DNA from 4 places in the Streptomyces thermocarboxydovorans genome. Region 2 is predicted to be linked to each of the others. Evidence: riboswitches for the same ligand, from Rfam matches in the RefSeq annotation. Region 2 holds a riboswitch; each other region holds the start of a gene.
What was found. Region 2 has a riboswitch for cobalamin ahead of ABD198_RS25870 (SCO2321 family membrane protein). Riboswitches for the same ligand answer to the same signal wherever they lie in the genome.

Region 1 (4,280 bases), on a different contig from region 2:
CCGGGACCTTTTCAGTCTCGCCCGCCGTGCCGGGGCAGGACGGGCACGTCGCCCGCTGGTGGATCCCGGACCCCGAGTGCGCCTCCCTGGGCGTCCTCTGAGCACCCCCGGGCGACTTCTCCCCGGTGAGACCAGTTCGCCGCCCTCCTCGGACACCACGGACTCGATGCGGCCGAGTTCGATGCCGGCGGCCCGTTCGCTCCCCAGGGTGGCGCAGAACGTGCCCCCGGCGGCCATGGGGTTCAGATAGCGCGCCTTCAGCTCCTCGCTGCCGTACAGCTGCACCATGCTGGTGCCGAGCACCGAGATGAAGAGGGTGAAGGCCGCTCCGGCGTCGCCGTATCGACCGCGTCGGCCTCGGCCGGGGTGAGCCCGGCGGAGGCGAGGGCGTGGCGGATGACGCGTTCCTGGGAGGGGCCGTTGGGTGCGGTGAGGCCGTTGCTCTCGCCGTCCTGGTTGACGGCGCTGCCGCGCGGCACGGCCAGCACCCGGCGTCCCTCGCGGCGGGCGTCGGACAGCCGCTGCAGCACCAGCACGCCGACGCGCTCGGACCAGCCGGTGCCGTCGGCGTCGTCGGAGAACGCCTTGCAGCGGCCGTCGGCGGCCAGCCCGCCCTGCCGGGCGAACTCCACGCGCCCCGGTGGCGGCTTGTCACCGGGCCGTGACGCGAACTACTGTCACCACGCCTTGGTGACGGGAAACCGGTGTGATGCCGGTGCGGCCCTCGCCACTGTGATCGGGAAGTCCGGCTCCGGTCCTCACGGACAGCCACTGGGTCTTGGGACCCGGGAAGGCGGAGCACGGGCGGTGGTACCCGTCAGCCAGGAGACCGGCCAAGGCACGTCAACCATCCACGAGGTGCTGGAGAGGGTCTGCTGAGCCATGCACATAGCCGAGGGTTTTCTGCCACCGGCGCACGCGGTCGCCTGGGGCGTCGCAGCGGCGCCGTTCGTGATCCACGGAGCCCGGTCGCTCATCCGTGAAGTGAGGGAACACCCCGAGAGCACGCTGCTGCTGGGCGCGTCGGGAGCCTTCACCTTCGTTCTGTCGGCGCTGAAACTGCCCTCGGTGACCGGGAGTTGCTCCCATCCCACCGGTACCGGGCTGGGAGCGATCCTGTTCCGGCCGCCGGTGATGGCGGTGCTGGGCACCATCACCCTGCTGTTCCAGTCGCTGCTGCTCGCCCACGGCGGCCTGACCACGCTGGGCGCCAACGTGTTCTCCATGGCGGTCGTCGGACCCTGGGCCGGTTACGCCGTGTACGGGCTGCTGCGGCGCTACGACGTGCCGCTGATGGCCGCCGTGTTCTGCGGCGCGTTCCTCGCCGACCTGTCGACGTACTGCGTGACCAGTGTGCAGCTGGCGCTGGCCTTCCCGGACCCGGGCAGCGGATTCCTGGGCGCGCTCGGCAAGTTCGGCTCCATCTTCGCGGTGACGCAGATCCCGCTGGCGGTCAGCGAGGGGCTGCTGACCGTGCTGGTGATGCGGATGCTGGTGCAGTCCAGCAGGGGCGAACTGACCCGGCTGGGTGTGCTGGTGGCCGGGGCGGGGTCCGCCCGCACCGCGGAGCGGAAGGCGGTGGCCCGGTGAAGCGCGGCACCCGGATCAACCTTCTGCTGCTGCTCGCGGTGGCCGCGCTCGCCGTGCTGCCGCTGGTGCTCGGGCTCGGCGACCACAAGGAGGAGCCGTTCGCCGGGGCGGACGGGGAGGCGGAGACCGCGATCACCGAGCTGGACCCCGACTACGAGCCGTGGTTCTCCCCGCTGTACGAGCCTCCGTCCGCCGAGATCGAGTCGGCCCTGTTCGCCCTGCAGGCCGCGATCGGCGCCGGGGTCCTCGCCTACTACTTCGGTCTGCGGCGGGGCCGCCGCCAGGGCGAGGCCAGGGCGCTGGTCCGCACCGAACCGGAGCACGAGCCCGCGGGCGACGGGGGCGGCGGCGACGAGACCGCGTCCCGGCCGCGGAGCTGACCGGGTGCTGTCGATCGACGCGGCGGCGCACAGCAGTCGCTGGCGCCGCCGGCATCCCGTGGACAAGGCGGTGCTCGGTCTTGGCCTGACGGTGCTGGCGATCTCGCTGCCGCCGTGGCCGGGCGCGGCGCTGGTGATCGCGGCCGCGCTCGTCGGGCTGCTGGGGCCGGCGGGCGTGCCGGCGCGGCGGCTGTGGCGCGCCTGGCGGGTGCCGCTGGGCTTCTGTGTCACCGGGGCGCTCACCCTGCTGGTGCGGGTGGGCGGGCCCGGCGGTTTCCTGGCGCTCGCCGGCGACGGGCCGCTGCGCGCCGGGGAGTTGCTGCTGCGCACCTCGGCCGCCTCGCTGGGCGTGCTGCTGTTCGCGTTCACCACCCCCATGTCCGATCTGCTGCCCCGCCTGGTCCGGGCCGGGGTGCCGGCGCCGCTGGTGGACGTGGCGCTGGTGACGTACCGCATGAGCTTTCTGCTGCTCGACTCGGTGCGGCGGATCCGGGAGGCGCAGGCGGCCCGGCTGGGGCACACCACCCGCGCGGCCACCTGGCGTTCGCTCGGCGGTCTCGGCGCCACCGCGTTCGTCCGGTCCTTCGACCGGGCGGCCCGGCTCCAGGCGGGACTCGCCGGGCGCGGCTACGACGGCACCCTGCGTGTGCTGGTCCCCGAGGCGCGCGTCTCCGTCCGCTTCACGGCGGCGAGCCTCGCCCTGCTGGCGGCGCTGACCGCCCTCACCTTCGTCCTGGAAAGGCCCCTGTCGTGACCGAACCGGCCCTGGTCGCCCTGCGGGGCGCGTCGTTCGCCTACGAGGACGGGCCGCTGGTGCTCAGCGGCCTCGACTTCGAGGTCCCCGAGGGCCGCGCGCTGGCGCTGCTGGGGCGCAACGGCAGCGGCAAGACCACGCTGATGCGGCTGCTCAGCGGCGGACTGCGACCGCTGGAGGGCGAGTTGACCGTCGGGGGCCGGCCGGTGCGTCACGACCGCAAGGGGCTGACCCGGCTGCGGACCACCGTGCAGCTGGTGGTGCAGGACCCCGACGACCAGCTCTTCGCCGCCTCCGTCGGCCAGGACGTGTCGTTCGGGCCGCTGAACCTCGGGCTGCCGGACGAGGAGGTGCGCGCCCGGGTGGCCGAGGCGCTGGCCGCGCTTGACATCTCCCACCTCGCCGACCGGCCCACGCATCTGCTGTCCTACGGGCAGCGCAAGCGGACCGCGATCGCGGGCGCCGTCGCCATGCGGCCCCGGGTGCTGATCCTGGACGAGCCGACCGCCGGTCTCGATCCCGACGGCCAGGAGAGGCTGCTGGCCACGCTCGGCCGGCTGCGGGCGGGCGGCACGACGGTGGTGATGGCCACCCATGACGTGGACCTCGCGCTGCGCTGGGCCGACGACGCCGCGCTGCTCACCCCGTCGGGTGTGCGCACCGGTCCGGCCGGTGAGCTGCTGGCCCGCGCGGATCTGCTGGCGGAGGCGGGGCTGCGGCTGCCGTGGGGTGTCGCGGTGGGGCAGTTGCTGCGCGCGCACGGGTGGCCGGCGGACGGGGGCGGGCCCCGGACACCGGAGGAGCTGGCCGCGCTCGCCGCGGCACACGCCACCGACCGATGAGTGCGGGGCCCTCCGCAGCGGCTCCGGATCCCGGCATCTGCCGGTGCCGGGAACCGGAACCTCCCCCGTGCTCCCCGCGCCCATGGTGCCCGTACACCGGCCCGGGCCGCATTGCCGGATTCCGGCAGCGTTCATTAGGGTCAGCCTGCCGGTGGGAGGCCAGGGGCGTCACACGGGCGTCAGGATCACGGGGGCCGGGGGAGCATGGTGGAGCGGGAGATTCCGGAGCAGTATCTCGAGGGGTACGCCCGTCTGCTCGCCGATGTGGCCGCCACCGGCCGGCGCCTGACCCGGGACGAGCTCTCCGCCCGCCGGGCGCTGGGCGAGCGGGCCGCGGAGGCCGGCTACGGCATGCGTGCCCTGGTCCGCGCCCATCTGTCCGCCGCCCGCACGGCCTGGCCGCGCGGCAACGGTTCGGTGGACGACGCGCTGGCGGCCGTCCAGCAGGCGGTGGACGCCTTCGCCGAGGGCTACGAGCGCGCCCAGCGGCTGGCGGTGCGCCAGGAGGTGGCCGCGCGCCGGGAGTTCATCGACGACCTGCTCTACGGGCGCAGCGACCTGGGCCGGCTCGCCGAACGCGCCGAACGCTTCGGCCTGCGCCTGTCCCACGCGCACGCCGTGGCGGTGGCCCGCGGCCCCGCCGCCTACGACGAGGGCGACGCCGTCCCCCGCCAGGTGGAGCGTGCGCTGATCGCCCGTTTCGGTGACCGCCAT
Region 2 (4,280 bases):
CCGGGTATGACGGGCACGGACGGGTCCGGCGAGAACAGGTCGGTGTCGGCGCCGATGTGCACGACGTGGATGCGCTCGGGCCGCACGCCGAGGTGGTCGACGATCTCCCGGCGGGAGGTGCCGGAGACGGTGAGCACGGACGGCAGCCGCCGCGCGACCCGCTTCTGCATGCGGGTGAAGGCGTACCAGCGGCGCACCGAGCAGCGCCGCTGCCAGGTCTCGGCGGCGTCCAGCTCCAGCTGCCGGTCGACGGTGATGGGATGGTGGATCGTGGTGACCAGCGGCGCGCCGAGGTCGCCGAGGAGGCCGTAGCCGAGGGTCTGGTTGTCGTGGACGACGTCGAAGTCGCCGCGTCGGGCCCGCAGATGGCGGCGGGCGCGCAGCGAGAAGGTGAGCGGCTCGGGGAAGCCGCCGGTCCACATGGTGCCGACCTCGAGGGCGTCGATCCAGTCGCGGTACTCGTCCCGCTTCGGGGTGCGGAAAGGATCCGGCTGGCGGTAGAGGTCCAGGCTCGGCAGCTCGGTCAGGCTCAGCCCGTCGTAGCCCTCGTCGAGGACCGGGTAGGGCTGGGCGCCGATGACCTCCACGCGGTGCCCGAGGCGGGCGAGTTCGCGGGAGAGATGGCGTACGTAGACGCCCTGCCCGCCGCAGAACGGGTTTCCTTTGTAGGTGAGGAGTGCGATGCGCAGCGGTCGCAAGCCGTCGGCGGCAGGGCCCACGAAGGGCCCGGCCTGACTGGCCTCAGCGGTCACCCTGGGCCCCCTTCTCCCTGCACTGTCCCGCGAGACTACGACGGGACGCTAACCTAGAACAAGTTTCAGAGTTGATCGTTCAGAGAACTCGAATCTACCGGCAGGTAGGGGTGCTGTGAGCAGTGGATCAGGTGATTCACGCCACGGCGGACGGCGTGCCATGCTGTCCGATCACTCACCCTCACCGAGGGTCACGAAGCGGGCCCGCGCCCGCGGGGACCGGCCAGGGCAAGACGGGCACAGCAGGCAGGACGGGCAAGGTGGACATAGTGATCAAGTCGGAAGCCGGCACCGCACGTACCTCTCCGGCCTCGCCGCTCACCGAGCGGCAGGAGGCACGCCGGCGCCGCATCCTGCACGCGACCGCGCAACTGGCCAGCCGGGGCGGGTTCGACGCGGTGCAGATGCGGGAGGTGGCGGAGTCCTCCCAGGTGGCCCTCGGCACCCTGTACCGCTACTTCCCGTCCAAGATCCATCTGCTGGTGGCCACCATGCAGGACCAGCTGGAGCACATGCACGGCACGCTGCGGAAGAAGCCGCCGGCCGGTGAGACGGCGGCCGAGCGGGTGGCGGAGACGCTGATGCGGGCGTTCCGGGCGCTGCAGCGCGAGCCGCATCTGGCGGATGCGATGGTGCGCGCGCTGACCTTCGCCGACCGCAGTGTGAGCCCGGAGGTCGACCAGGTCTCCCGGCAGACCACGGCGATCATCCTGGACGCGATGGGCCTGGAGGAGGACCCCACGCCCGACCAGCTGTCCGCGGTCCGCGTGATCGAGCACACCTGGCACTCGGCGCTGATCACCTGGCTGTCGGGGCGTGCCTCCATTGCCCAGGTCAAGATCGACATCGAGACGGTGTGCCGCCTGATCGACCTGCCGGACGAGCGACGGTAGCGGGCGCCGGGCGGCGGCCGGACGGTACGCAGCCCGACGGCGCACGGGCGGCGCGTGGGCGGCGGCCCCGACGGCGCACAGACGGACGGCACGCAACCGAACGGCGCGTGGGCGCCCGCGAGGGAACGGCCCGCAGTCGGACGACCCGCGGGCGGCGGCCAAACGAGCGCTGGCTCGCCTACATGGCCGACCGGCTCGCCGCCGCCGGCGCCCCCGAGAGCCATCTGGCGCCGCTGCGCGCGGCCCTGGCCCGCGGCACCCTCCCCGCCCTCTCCCCCGCGCTCCCCGACCGCGAGATCGTCCCCGGCGAACTGCTCGACCTGCCGGGCCGCCGGCTGCGCGCCGTGTGGACGCCGGGCCACACCCCCGGTCACGTCTGCCTGCACCTGGAGGAGGAGCACCCGGCCCGGCTCCCGGGCAACGGCCGCCTCTTCTCCGGCGACCATCTGCTGCCCGGCATCACCCCGCACATCGGCCTCTACGAGGACCCCGACGACACCACCCCGACCGATCCCCTCGGCGACTACCTCGACTCCCTGGAACGCGTCTCCCGTCTCACCCCCGCCGAGATCCTCCCCGCCCACCAGTACCCCTTCACCGACGCCCCCGCCCGCGTCGCCGCCCTGCTCGCCCACCACGCCAGCCGCCTCACCGGCCTGCTGGCCCTGCTCGCCACCCCGCTCACCCCCTGGCAGCTGGCGGAGCGCATGACCTGGAACCGCCCCTGGGACGACATCCCGCACCCCTCCCGCACCATCGCCGTCGCGGAGGCCGAGTCCCATCTGCGCCACCTGGTGATGCTCGGCCGGGCGGAGGCGGTCCCGGGCAGCGGCCCGGTGACCTACGCGGCGGTATGACCTGGAATGCCGGGAGTTGGCGACATTGGCCCGAGTGTGTGTGGGACGAGCCGCGTGACCCGGACCGCGCGAGACGAGCCGTGTGACCCGGACCGCACGGGATCGTGAGGTGAGCCACCCCACCCGGCCCCCTGACCACGTGCGGGTAAAGTGGCGGCGTCGCTTCACGCCGTACGGGGGGAAGCCGGTGCGATTCCGGCGCTGACCCGCAACCGTGATCCGTCCCCGGAGGACGGTCAGCCGGAATGCCCCGCACGGATCGTGACCGGCTCTCGTGCCCGGCAGTCCGCCGGAGCACGGCACCGTCGAGGTATACGGGGCCGAGCCGCCGGGGTCTCCCCTGCCGCCCGCCCCCTGCACCGGCATCAAGGGAGAGAGGCACCCGCCGATCATGAACGTCCGCCGCTGCGCCGCGGTCCTGGCCGCCGTCGCCGTGATCGGCGCCGCCACCCCGGCCGCCGCCGACTCGTCCCCGTCCCCCGAGCCGTCCAAGGCCCTCCCCGCCGCCCTGTACGGCGACGGCGACCCGCAGTACGACGGGGTCTGGCGCCAGTCGCTGGCGCTGCTCGCCCAGGACGCGGCCGGCGTGAAACCGCCGAAGGCGGCCGTGGACTGGCTGACCGGCCAGCAGTGCGCCGACGGCTCCTTCGCCCCGTACCGCGCCGACACCTCGCGCGCCTGCGACGCCAAGACCCCCGTCGACACCAACCAGACGGCCGCCGCCGTCCAGGCCCTGGCCGCGCTCGGCGGGCACGACAAGGCGACCGGCAAGGCCGTCGACTGGCTGAAGTCCATACAGAACAAGGACGGCGGCTGGGGCTACACCGCGGGCGGCCCGAGCGACGCCAACTCCACCTCCGTCGTCATCGGTGCGCTCGCCGCCACGGGCGAGAAGCCGGCCGAGGTGACGAAGGGCGGCAAGTCCCCCTACGACGCCCTGCTGAAGCTGGCGCTGCCCTGCGAGGGCGACGGGGCGGGCGCGTTCGCCTTCCAGCCGGACAAGAAGGGCAAGCTGATCGCCAACGCCGACGCCACGGCGGCGGGCGTGCTCGGCCTGCTCGGCAAGGGCCTGGTGGTCGAGCCCGCGAAGAAGGGCACTCCTGAGCCCGCCTGCGAGAAGGCCGGCGGTCCCGAGCAGGCCGCGGTGAACGGCGGGGCGTACCTGAAGGACGAGCTGGCCAAGGACGGCCATCTGGTCTCCTCGCTGGGCGGCTCCGAGCAGCCCGACCACGGCAACACCGCGGACGCGGTGGTCGCCCTCGCCGCGCTGGGCGCGATGGAGCCGGCGAAGAAGTCCCTGGCCTGGCTGGAGAAGAACGCCGCCGGCTGGGCGGCGCAGAGCGGCCCCGCCGCCTACGCCCAGCTGATCCTCGCCGCCCACGCCACCGGCGCCGACCCGCGCGCCTTCGGCGGGACGGACCTGGTGAAGAAGCTGGCCGCGACCGGCCCCGCCGCCGAGAAGGAGAACGAGAAGGGGAAGCAGAAGGCCGCCGCCTCCGACGCGGAATCCGGCTCGGACTCCGGCTTCGGCGTCTGGTGGTACGTCGGCGTGTGCCTGGTCGCCGTTGTCGGCATCGGCTTCCTGTTCAGCGGCCGCAGGAAGAGGCAGCAGCCGTGATCCGCAGAACGCTCGTGCTGTTCCTGGCCGCGCTTCTCCTGCCGGTGCTGGCGGGAGCCGGTCAGGCGCAGGCCGCCGGGTACCGCTACTGGTCGTTCTGGGAGCGCGAGGGCGAGCAGTGGACGTACGCCACCCAGGGCCCGTCCACCGCCCGCCCCTA
Region 3 (4,280 bases), on a different contig from region 2:
AAAGCTTCTCGCTGATCCTCGCGATTGTGGTGGTGACCGCACTCGCGTTCGATTTCACGAACGGTTTCCACGACACCGCGAACGCGATGGCAACGACCATTTCGACCGGTGCGATGAGGCCCAAGGCGGCAGTGGCCATGTCCGCCGTCCTCAACCTTGTCGGTGCATTTCTCTCGGTGGAGGTCGCCAACACGATCTCCAAGGGTCTCGTCGACGAGACCGGCATCCGTCCCGAGGTCATCTTCGCCGCCCTGGTCGGCGCGATCCTCTGGAACCTCCTCACCTGGCTGGTCGGTCTGCCGTCCAGCTCCTCGCACGCCCTGATGGGCGGTCTGATCGGCGCCACCGTCGCCACCGCCGGAATCGGCGCGGTGCACGGCGGCGTGCTGGTCACCAAGGTGCTGATCCCGGCGCTCGCCGCCCCGCTGGTGGCCGGCATCGCCGCGATGCTCGCCGCCCGGCTGACCTACCGCCTCGGCCGGAAGGCCGACGGCAAGGCCGCCGAGAAGGGCTACCGGGCCGGGCAGATCGCCTCCGCCGGCCTGGTCTCCCTGGCCCACGGCACCAACGACGCCCAGAAGACGATGGGCATCATCACCCTCGCCCTGATCGCCGGCGGCGCCCTCGCCCCCGACTCCGACCCGCCGCTGTGGGTCATCCTCTCCGCGGGCGTCGCCATCGCCCTGGGCACCTACCTCGGCGGCTGGCGCATCATCCGCACCATGGGCAAGGGCCTGACCGACCTTCAGCCGCAGCAGGGCTTCGCCGCCCAGACCAGCGCCGCCACGGTCATCCTGGCCTCCTCCCACCTCGGCTTCTCCCTGTCCACCACGCACTCCGTCTCCGGCTCGGTCATGGGCGCGGGCCTCGGCCGCAAGGGCGGCGTGGTCCGCTGGTCGACCGCCACCCGGATGTTCGTCGCCTGGGGTCTGACGCTGCCCGCCGCCGCGCTCGTCGCCGCTCTCGCCGAGTGGGTCTGCGGCTTCGGCGACTGGGGCACCGTCCTGGTGGCCGTCTTCCTGGTCGCCTCCAGCGCCGCGATCTGGAAGATCTCCCGGCGCGAGGTGGTCGACCACACCAACGTCAACGCCCCCGAGACCCCGGCCGAGGAGCCGGCCGGCGTGGTGACCCAGGCCATCGCCGCCGTCACCCCGCCGCCCACCGGCGCCCTCGAGGAGGAGCTGACGGCCACCGTCTCTGCCCCCACCGCTCCTGCCCCCACCGCTCCGGCGCCCGCCGACCCGGCGAACCCGCCGGCGAAGACCACCGTCTGACCGCCCCGTCCCTCACCCGGGCTCACGAAGGAAAGCAGCAGAGCAATGAAGATCGACTGGGCGGCCCTCGGTTCCGTCTTCGGCGTCAGCCTCGTGGTCACGGTGGCACTGGTGGCGCTGTTCACACTCGGCATCACCGGCCTGTCCCGCCGCGAACGGGCCGCCGAGCAGGGCCGGTCCGCGGCCCTGGCGCTCACCGGTGCCTACGCCTGCTTCGCCGCCTGCGCGGCGGCGGTGGGCTACGGGATCTATCTGATCATGGCAGCCTGATCCCCGCGAGCGTTTCCGGAGGGTGGTGCGAGGCGATGCCTCGCACCACCCTTTCGCGCTCCCCCACCCGAACCCCTCTGTGGGCCTCAGCACACTTCAGCCTCGCAGGTCAACGGCAAGTTGACGGCCCTTCCGGGGGCGTGGTGGACTGCCGGAGCCAAGTGCGGCGGCAGGAGAGGAAGCCGGTGGAAGTCCGGCGCGGTCCCGCCACTGTCACCGGGGTGACCAACCCCGGGAGCCAGGAACTCTCACCGCCGGTCTCGTCGAACCAGGGCGCGGACACCCTGAGTGAGGACATATATCGCCATGCGCGGCTGCCTGTTGAGGTCGATCAGCGACGCACCGCCCCGTACCGGGGCACCCCGGAGCATTCCCACCGGATCCGTCACCGGCTGAACCCATGGGTGCCGATCGCGTGTTCGCGTACGGCTCCGCCGCCGGCTTCCTCGGCGACCTGCTGCTCGGCGATCCCCGCCGCGGGCATCCGGTCGCGGCTTTCGGGCGGGCCGCGGCTGCCGTGGAACGTGTGCTGTGGCGGGACCATCGCGGCTGGGGCGCCGCGCACACCGCCGTCTGCGTCGGCGGGACGGTCGCCCTGGGCGGCCTGGCCGCCCGCTGCGTACGCCGCTCCCCCGCCGCCTCTCTCGCCCTGACCGGCGTCGCCACCTGGGCCGTGGTGGGCGGCACCTCGCTCGCCCGGGAGGCCCGCGCCATCGCCCGTGCCCTTCAGGCCGGTGACGTGAAGGCGGCCCGGGCACGGCTGCCGCATCTGTGCGGGCGCGACCCGCAGGCGCTGGACGCCGACGGCATCGCCCGCGCGGTGGTGGAGTCCGTCGCCGAGAACACCTCCGACGCGGTGGTCGGCGCCCTGGTGTGGGGTGCCGTCGGCGGGGTGCCGGGGCTGCTCGGCTTCCGCGCCGTCAACACGCTGGACGCCATGGTCGGCCACAAGTCGCCGCGCTACCGCCGCTACGGCTGGGCGTCGGCCCGCCTTGACGACCTGGCGGGCTGGCCGGGGGCGCGGCTGACCGCCGCCCTGGCCGCGCTCGCCGGTCCGGACCCGAAGGGCGCGGTGCGGGCCTGGCGGGCGGACGCCGCCAAGCACCCGAGCCCCAACGCGGGCCCCGTGGAAGCCTCGTTCGCGGGCGCGCTGGGTGTGCGGCTCGGCGGCACGCTGTCCTACGGCGGGCGCATCGAGCACCGGCCGGTGCTCAACGGGCAGGGGCGCGCGGTGACCGTGCCCGACATCGAACGGGCGGTACGGCTCTCCCGAAGGGTCGGCTGGCTCGCGCTGGGCGCCGGCGCCGTGGCGCGCAGGCTCATGAAGGGACGGGGCGCATGAACGGTGGGGGGCTGCTGGTCGCCGGGACCACCTCGGACGCCGGCAAGAGCGTGGTGACCGCCGGCATCTGCCGCTGGCTGGTCCGTCAGGGCGTCAAGGTGGCGCCGTTCAAGGCGCAGAACATGTCGCTGAACTCGTTCGTGACCCGGGAGGGCGCCGAGATCGGCCGGGCGCAGGCCATGCAGGCGCAGGCCTGCCGGCTGGAGCCCACGGCGCTGATGAACCCGGTGCTGCTCAAGCCCGGCGGGGAGCAGAGCAGCCAGGTGGTGCTGCTCGGCAAACCGGTCGGCGAGCTGAGCGCACGCGGCTACCACGGCGGACGCCAACAGCGGCTGCTGGGCACCGTGCTGGACTGCCTTGCGCAGTTGCGGGGCACGTATGACGCGGTGATCTGTGAGGGGGCGGGCAGCCCGGCGGAGATCAATCTGCGCCGGACCGACATCGTGAACATGGGGATCGCGCGGGGCGCGCGGCTCCCCGTGCTGGTCGTCGGCGACATCGACCGCGGCGGTGTCTTCGCCTCCTTCTTCGGCACCGTCGCCCTGCTCTCCCGCGAGGACCAGAAGCTGGTCGCCGGCTTCCTGGTGAACAAGTTCCGCGGCGACGTGTCGCTGCTTCAGCCGGGCCTCGACATGCTGCACGGCCTCACCGGGCGGCGCACCTACGGGGTGCTGCCGTTCCGGCACGGGCTCGGCATCGACGAGGAGGACGGGCTGCGGGTCTCGCTGCGCGGCGCGGTGCGCGAGTCGCAGGTGGCCGCGCCGGTCGGCGAGGACGTGCTGCGGGTCGCGGTGTGCGCGGTGCCGCTGATGTCCAACTTCACCGACGTGGACGCGCTCGCCGCCGAACCGGGCGTCGTGGTGCGGTTCGTGGACCGTCCCGAGGAGCTGGCGGACGCCGACCTGGTGGTGGTCCCAGGAACCCGCGGCACCGTGCGGGCGCTTGAGTGGCTGCGCGAACGGGGCCTGGCGGAGGCGCTGGTGCGCCGGGCGGCCGAGGGACGTCCCGTGCTCGGCATCTGCGGCGGTTTCCAGATCCTCGGCGAGCACATCGAGGACGAGGTGGAGAGCCGCCGGGGCCGGGTGACCGGGCTCGGGATCCTGCCGGTACGGGTGCGGTTCGCCCGCGAGAAGACCCTTACCCGGCCCGCCGGCCAGGCCCTCGGAGAACGCGTCGAGGGCTACGAGATCCACCACGGCATCGCCGAAGTCCTCGGTGGTGAGACGTTCATCTCCGATGACCATGGACACAGCCTGGACGGCTGCCGGGTCGGGCACACCTGGGGCACCCACTGGCACGGCTCGCTGGAGTCGGACGGCTTCCGGCGTGCGTTCCTGCGCGAGGTGGCCGCCGCCGCGGGCCGCCGCTTCACACCCGCCCCCGACACCTCCTTC
Region 4 (4,280 bases), on a different contig from region 2:
TCGGGCAGATAGGTGTCCAGCAGCGTCAGATAGAACTGGACGTGGACGGCCTCCTCGAACAGCTGACGGCTCAGATACAGCCGCGCCTCGGGCGAGTTGATGTGTTTGTACAGCGTCAGCACCAGGTTGTTCGCCACGATCGAGTCGCCGGTGGCGAAGAACGCCACCAGCCTGCCGATCAGATGCTGCTCGGCCGGGCTGAGCTTGGCGAGGTCGGCCACGTCGGAGTGGAGGTCGACCTCCTCCACGGTCCAGGTGTTCTTGATGGCGTCCCGGTATCGCTCGTAGAAGTCGGGGTACCGCATCGGCCGCAGCGTCAGCTCGAAGCCGGGGTCGAGCAGGTTCTGGGGACGGGTGGTGCTGGTGGTCACTGGCATGCCTCGCAGGACTCGGGGTTCTCCAGGGAGCAGGCGACCGCCTCGGGATCGGCGGTGGGCTGCGCGGGGACGGTGGGCTGCTGCGCGCGGGCCGCGCGCGCGATCCGGGTCGCCGGGCGCGAACGCAGGTAGTACGTCGTCTTCAGGCCCGATTTCCAGGCGTACGCGTACATCGAGGAGAGCTTGCCGATGGTCGGCGTCTCCATGAACAGGTTCAGGGACTGGGACTGGTCCAGGAACGGGGTGCGGGCGGCGGCCATGTCGATCAGACCGCGCTGCGGGATCTCCCAGGCCGTGCGGTACAGCCGCCGCACGTCCTCGGGGATCCACTCGAAGCCCTGCACCGAGCCGTTCGCCTCGCGCAGCGCCTCCCGGGTGCGCGCGTCCCACACCCCGAGCCGCTTCAGATCCTCGACCAGGTAGGAGTTGACCTGCAGGAACTCACCGGAGAGCGTCTCGCGCTTGAACAGGTTGGACACCTGCGGCTCGATGCACTCGTAGACGCCCGCGATGGAGGCGATGGTGGCGGTCGGCGCGATCGCCAGCAGCAGCGAGTTGCGCAGGCCGGTGGAGGCGATCCGCTCCCGCAGCGCCGCCCAGCGTTCCGGCCAGGCGAACTCGACGTCGTAGTGGTCGGGATGCAGCACACCCCGGGCCGTGCGGGTCTTCCCCCAGGCGGGCAGCGGCCCGTTGCGCTCGGCCAGGCCGGCGGAGGCCTCGTAGGCGGCGAGCATGATCCGCTCGGCGATCTTCGTGGACAGCGCCTTCGCCTCGGGGGAGTCGAAGGGCAGGCGCAGCTTGAAGAAGACGTCCTGCAGCCCCATCGCGCCGAGGCCCACCGGCCGCCACTTGGCGTTGGAGCGCGCCGCCTGCTCGGTCGGGTAGAAGTTGATGTCGACGACCCGGTCGAGGAAGGTCACGGCCGTGCGCACGGTCTCGTCCAGCCGCTGCCAGTCGATGTCCCCGGCCGCCGGGTCGGCGAACGCGCCGAGATTGACCGACCCCAGGTTGCACACCGCCGTCTCGCCGTCGCCGGTGACCTCCAGGATCTCCGTGCAGAGGTTGGAGGAGTGGATCACCTGGCCGGGCTCGGCGGTCTGGTTGGCGGTGCGGTTGGCGGCGTCCTTGAAGGTCATCCAGCCGTTGCCGGTCTGCGCCAGGGTGCGCATCATCCGCCCGTACAGCTCACGCGCGGGCAGGGTCTTCCTCGCCAGGCCCGCCGCCTCCGCCCTGCGGTAGGCCGCGTCGAACTCCTCGCCCCACAGGTCGACCAGCTCGGGCACGTCCGAGGGCGAGAACAGCGACCACTGCTCGTCGGCGCTGACCCGCCGCATGAACTCGTCCGGCACCCAGTGCGCCAGGTTCAGATTGTGCGTGCGCCGGGCGTCCTCACCCGTGTTGTCGCGCAGTTCCAGGAACTCCTCGATGTCCGAGTGCCAGGTCTCCAGGTACACCGCCGCCGCGCCCTTGCGCCGGCCGCCCTGGTTCACCGCGGCCACCGAGGCGTCCAGCGTCTTCAGGAACGGCACGATGCCGTTGGAGTGCCCGTTGGTGCCCCGGATCAGCGAACCCCGGGAGCGGATGCGGGAGTACGACAGCCCGATGCCGCCGGCGTGCTTCGAGAGGCGGGCCACCTGGTGGTAGCGGTCGTAGATGGAGTCCAGCTCGTCCTTGGGGGAGTCCAGCAGATAGCAGGAGGACATCTGCGGGTGACGGGTGCCGGAGTTGAACAGCGTGGGGGAGGAGGGCAGATAGTCCAGCCGGCTCATCAGCCGGTACAGCGCCGCGACCTCCTCCAGCGCGCGGACGGTGTCGTCCTCGGCGAGACCGGCGGCCACCCGCAGCAGGAAGTGCTGGGGCGTCTCGATCACCTTGCGGGTGATCGGGTGCCGCAGCAGATAGCGGCTGTGCAGGGTGCGCAGGCCGAAGTAGCCGAAGCGGTCGTCGGCGCCGGTGTCGATCAGCGCGTCCAGGCGCTCGGCGTGCCGCCGGACGAACGCGGCGGTCCGGTCCGCGATGAGGCCCTCGCGGTGACCGGTCGCGACGGAGGTGGTGAACGAAGTGACGCCCTGGGAGGCGGCCTCGGCGCGGATGCCGATGGTCAGCAGCCGGGCGGCGAGCCGGGAGTAGGCGGGGTCCTCGGAGATCAGCCCCGCCGCCGCCTCGGTGGCCAGCTCCCGCAGCTCAGCCTCGTCGGCGCGGGCGGACCGGCCGCGCAGCGCGGCGGCGGCCACCCGGCCGGGGTCGGCGTCGGGCAGGTCGGCGGTCAGCTCGGTCAGGGTCCGCAGCAGCGCGGCACCGGGGCCGTCGCCCGCCTCGGTCACGTCGATCGCTGAAGCCGGATCGGCTGGCGCGATGGTCACGTGGGGTCTCCCTCGCTCGGCACAGGGGCCTCGTCGAGGGCAGGAGGCAGCTCACGAGCGCACACGGCGCCGCGTCCACCGGCCCATTCCGCGAGGCCCGGACGTCAGGGCACCCGACCGGACGGCCGGGCGCACTGTCGGCAGGTCCTCGGACTTGGCCCGTGGCACGCACACGAGAGGCGGGCAGGCACGAGTACACCGTTGCGGGACAGTTCCGGATTCGCACCGGATTCCCCTGCGGCGACAGCGAGCATGAGCATACATCTTGTGCCGGGTGGTGCGAGCACCCCCATATGTTGTGCCGCGATGCTGTCAGAGCGTCAGTTCATAGGTGAGCAGCGTGAGGTCGTCCAGGTGCGGGACCGGATTCCAGTCCCGCTCGGGGGTGCGGACGAACCCGAGCCGTTCGTAGATGCGGTGCGCCGCATGCATCGACGCCTGCGTGGACAGCACCATCCGCTCGCACCCGAGCGCCCGCGCCCGCTCCACACAGGCACGCACCAGGGCCTCCCCGGCGCCCCGCCCCCGGCCGGCCCGGTCCACCGCGAGCATCCGTATCTCGGCCTCGCCCGGCCCGGCGATGTCCGCCATCGGCCCTCCGTCCGGCACGAACGTCACCCCGCCCAGCAGCCGCCCCCGCTCCTCGGCGACCAGCACCTCGGCTGCCGCCGCCCGCTTGGCCACGTCCCGCAGCTCGCCCAGGTAGGCGTCGCTCTCCCCGAAGTCCAGCAGCCCGTCGTCGAGATAGGCCCGGGCGGTGATCTCCCCCAGCTCCTCGTACTCCTCGGCCTGCACCGGCCTGATGACGATGTCCATGGAGCGAGTCTGCCGCACGGGTACGACAACGGGCCGCCGGATCTCTCCGGCGGCCCGTGCCCGGCCCACGACGGCGCGGGAACCGCGCTCAGCGCATCAGTGCGTCAGCGCGTCAGCGCATCGGAGCGTCAGCGCGTCAGTGCTCGGCGGCCGCGGTGGCCGGCGGCAGCTCCACCTGGACACCGGGGTCGCCCGCGTCCGCCGTGTAGTCCGACGGCTGGGTCTCGTCGTTGCCCTCGGGCGCCTTGACCGCCTTGAACACGAAGGTCAGGACCACAGTCACCAGGACGTTGATCACAAAGGCGGTGAGACCGATGTACCCGATCTCGCCGATGCCCGGGATCTCGTCCGCGGAACCGCCGAAGTGCTTCTGCGTCGGCGAGGACACCCCGTACGCGGCGGCCGTGCCGTAGATCATGCCGACCGCCCAGCCGGCCAGCAGCGCCCACCGGTGGAACCAGCGGGTGAACAGGCCGCCCACCAGCGCCGGGAAGGTCTGCAGGATCCAGATGCCGCCGAGCAGCTGGAAGTTGATCGCCACCGTCTTGTCCATGGTCAGGACGAAGACCAGCGCACCCACCTTCACCAGCAGCGAGACCAGCTTGGACACCCGCGTCTCGTCCTTGGGTGTGGCGTCGGGCTTGATGAAGTCCTTGTAGATGTTGCGGGTGAACAGGTTCGCCGCCGCGATCGACATGATCGCCGCCGGCACCAGCGCGCCGAT

Region 1: linked by a shared signal. The riboswitch ahead of ABD198_RS04755 (energy-coupling factor ABC transporter permease) and the one ahead of ABD198_RS25870 (SCO2321 family membrane protein) in region 2 are both predicted to bind cobalamin.
Region 3: linked by a shared signal. The riboswitch ahead of ABD198_RS07045 (cobalamin biosynthesis protein) and the one ahead of ABD198_RS25870 (SCO2321 family membrane protein) in region 2 are both predicted to bind cobalamin.
Region 4: linked by a shared signal. The riboswitch ahead of ABD198_RS11245 (ribonucleoside-diphosphate reductase subunit alpha) and the one ahead of ABD198_RS25870 (SCO2321 family membrane protein) in region 2 are both predicted to bind cobalamin.

The regions. Positions count from the first base shown of each region.
Region 1 is NZ_BAAAGU010000007.1:68,532-72,811, forward strand. Features, by position in the region: partial or broken gene ABD198_RS04750 (beta-ketoacyl synthase N-terminal-like domain-containing protein) at 342-638, opposite strand; cobalamin riboswitch at 672-852, shown strand; gene ABD198_RS04755 (energy-coupling factor ABC transporter permease) at 883-1,590, shown strand; gene ABD198_RS04760 (energy-coupling factor ABC transporter substrate-binding protein) at 1,587-1,970, shown strand; gene cbiQ (cobalt ECF transporter T component CbiQ) at 1,975-2,724, shown strand; gene ABD198_RS04770 (energy-coupling factor ABC transporter ATP-binding protein) at 2,721-3,566, shown strand; gene ABD198_RS04775 (PucR family transcriptional regulator) at 3,771-4,280, shown strand, end outside.
Region 2 is NZ_BAAAGU010000066.1:18,389-22,668, reverse strand. Features, by position in the region: gene ABD198_RS25885 (glycosyltransferase family 4 protein) at 1-752, opposite strand, end outside; gene ABD198_RS25880 (TetR family transcriptional regulator) at 1,019-1,645, shown strand; gene ABD198_RS25875 (MBL fold metallo-hydrolase) at 1,534-2,502, shown strand; cobalamin riboswitch at 2,635-2,773, shown strand; gene ABD198_RS25870 (SCO2321 family membrane protein) at 2,894-4,120, shown strand; gene ABD198_RS25865 (SCO2322 family protein) at 4,117-4,280, shown strand, end outside.
Region 3 is NZ_BAAAGU010000011.1:2,030-6,309, forward strand. Features, by position in the region: gene ABD198_RS07035 (inorganic phosphate transporter) at 1-1,274, shown strand, start outside; gene ABD198_RS07040 (hypothetical protein) at 1,320-1,544, shown strand; cobalamin riboswitch at 1,672-1,811, shown strand; gene ABD198_RS07045 (cobalamin biosynthesis protein) at 1,945-2,886, shown strand; gene ABD198_RS07050 (cobyric acid synthase) at 2,883-4,280, shown strand, end outside.
Region 4 is NZ_BAAAGU010000019.1:35,041-39,320, forward strand. Features, by position in the region: gene ABD198_RS11240 (ribonucleotide-diphosphate reductase subunit beta) at 1-305, opposite strand, end outside; gene ABD198_RS11245 (ribonucleoside-diphosphate reductase subunit alpha) at 368-2,740, opposite strand; cobalamin riboswitch at 2,863-3,000, opposite strand; gene ABD198_RS11250 (GNAT family N-acetyltransferase) at 3,053-3,556, opposite strand; gene mctP (monocarboxylate uptake permease MctP) at 3,693-4,280, opposite strand, start outside.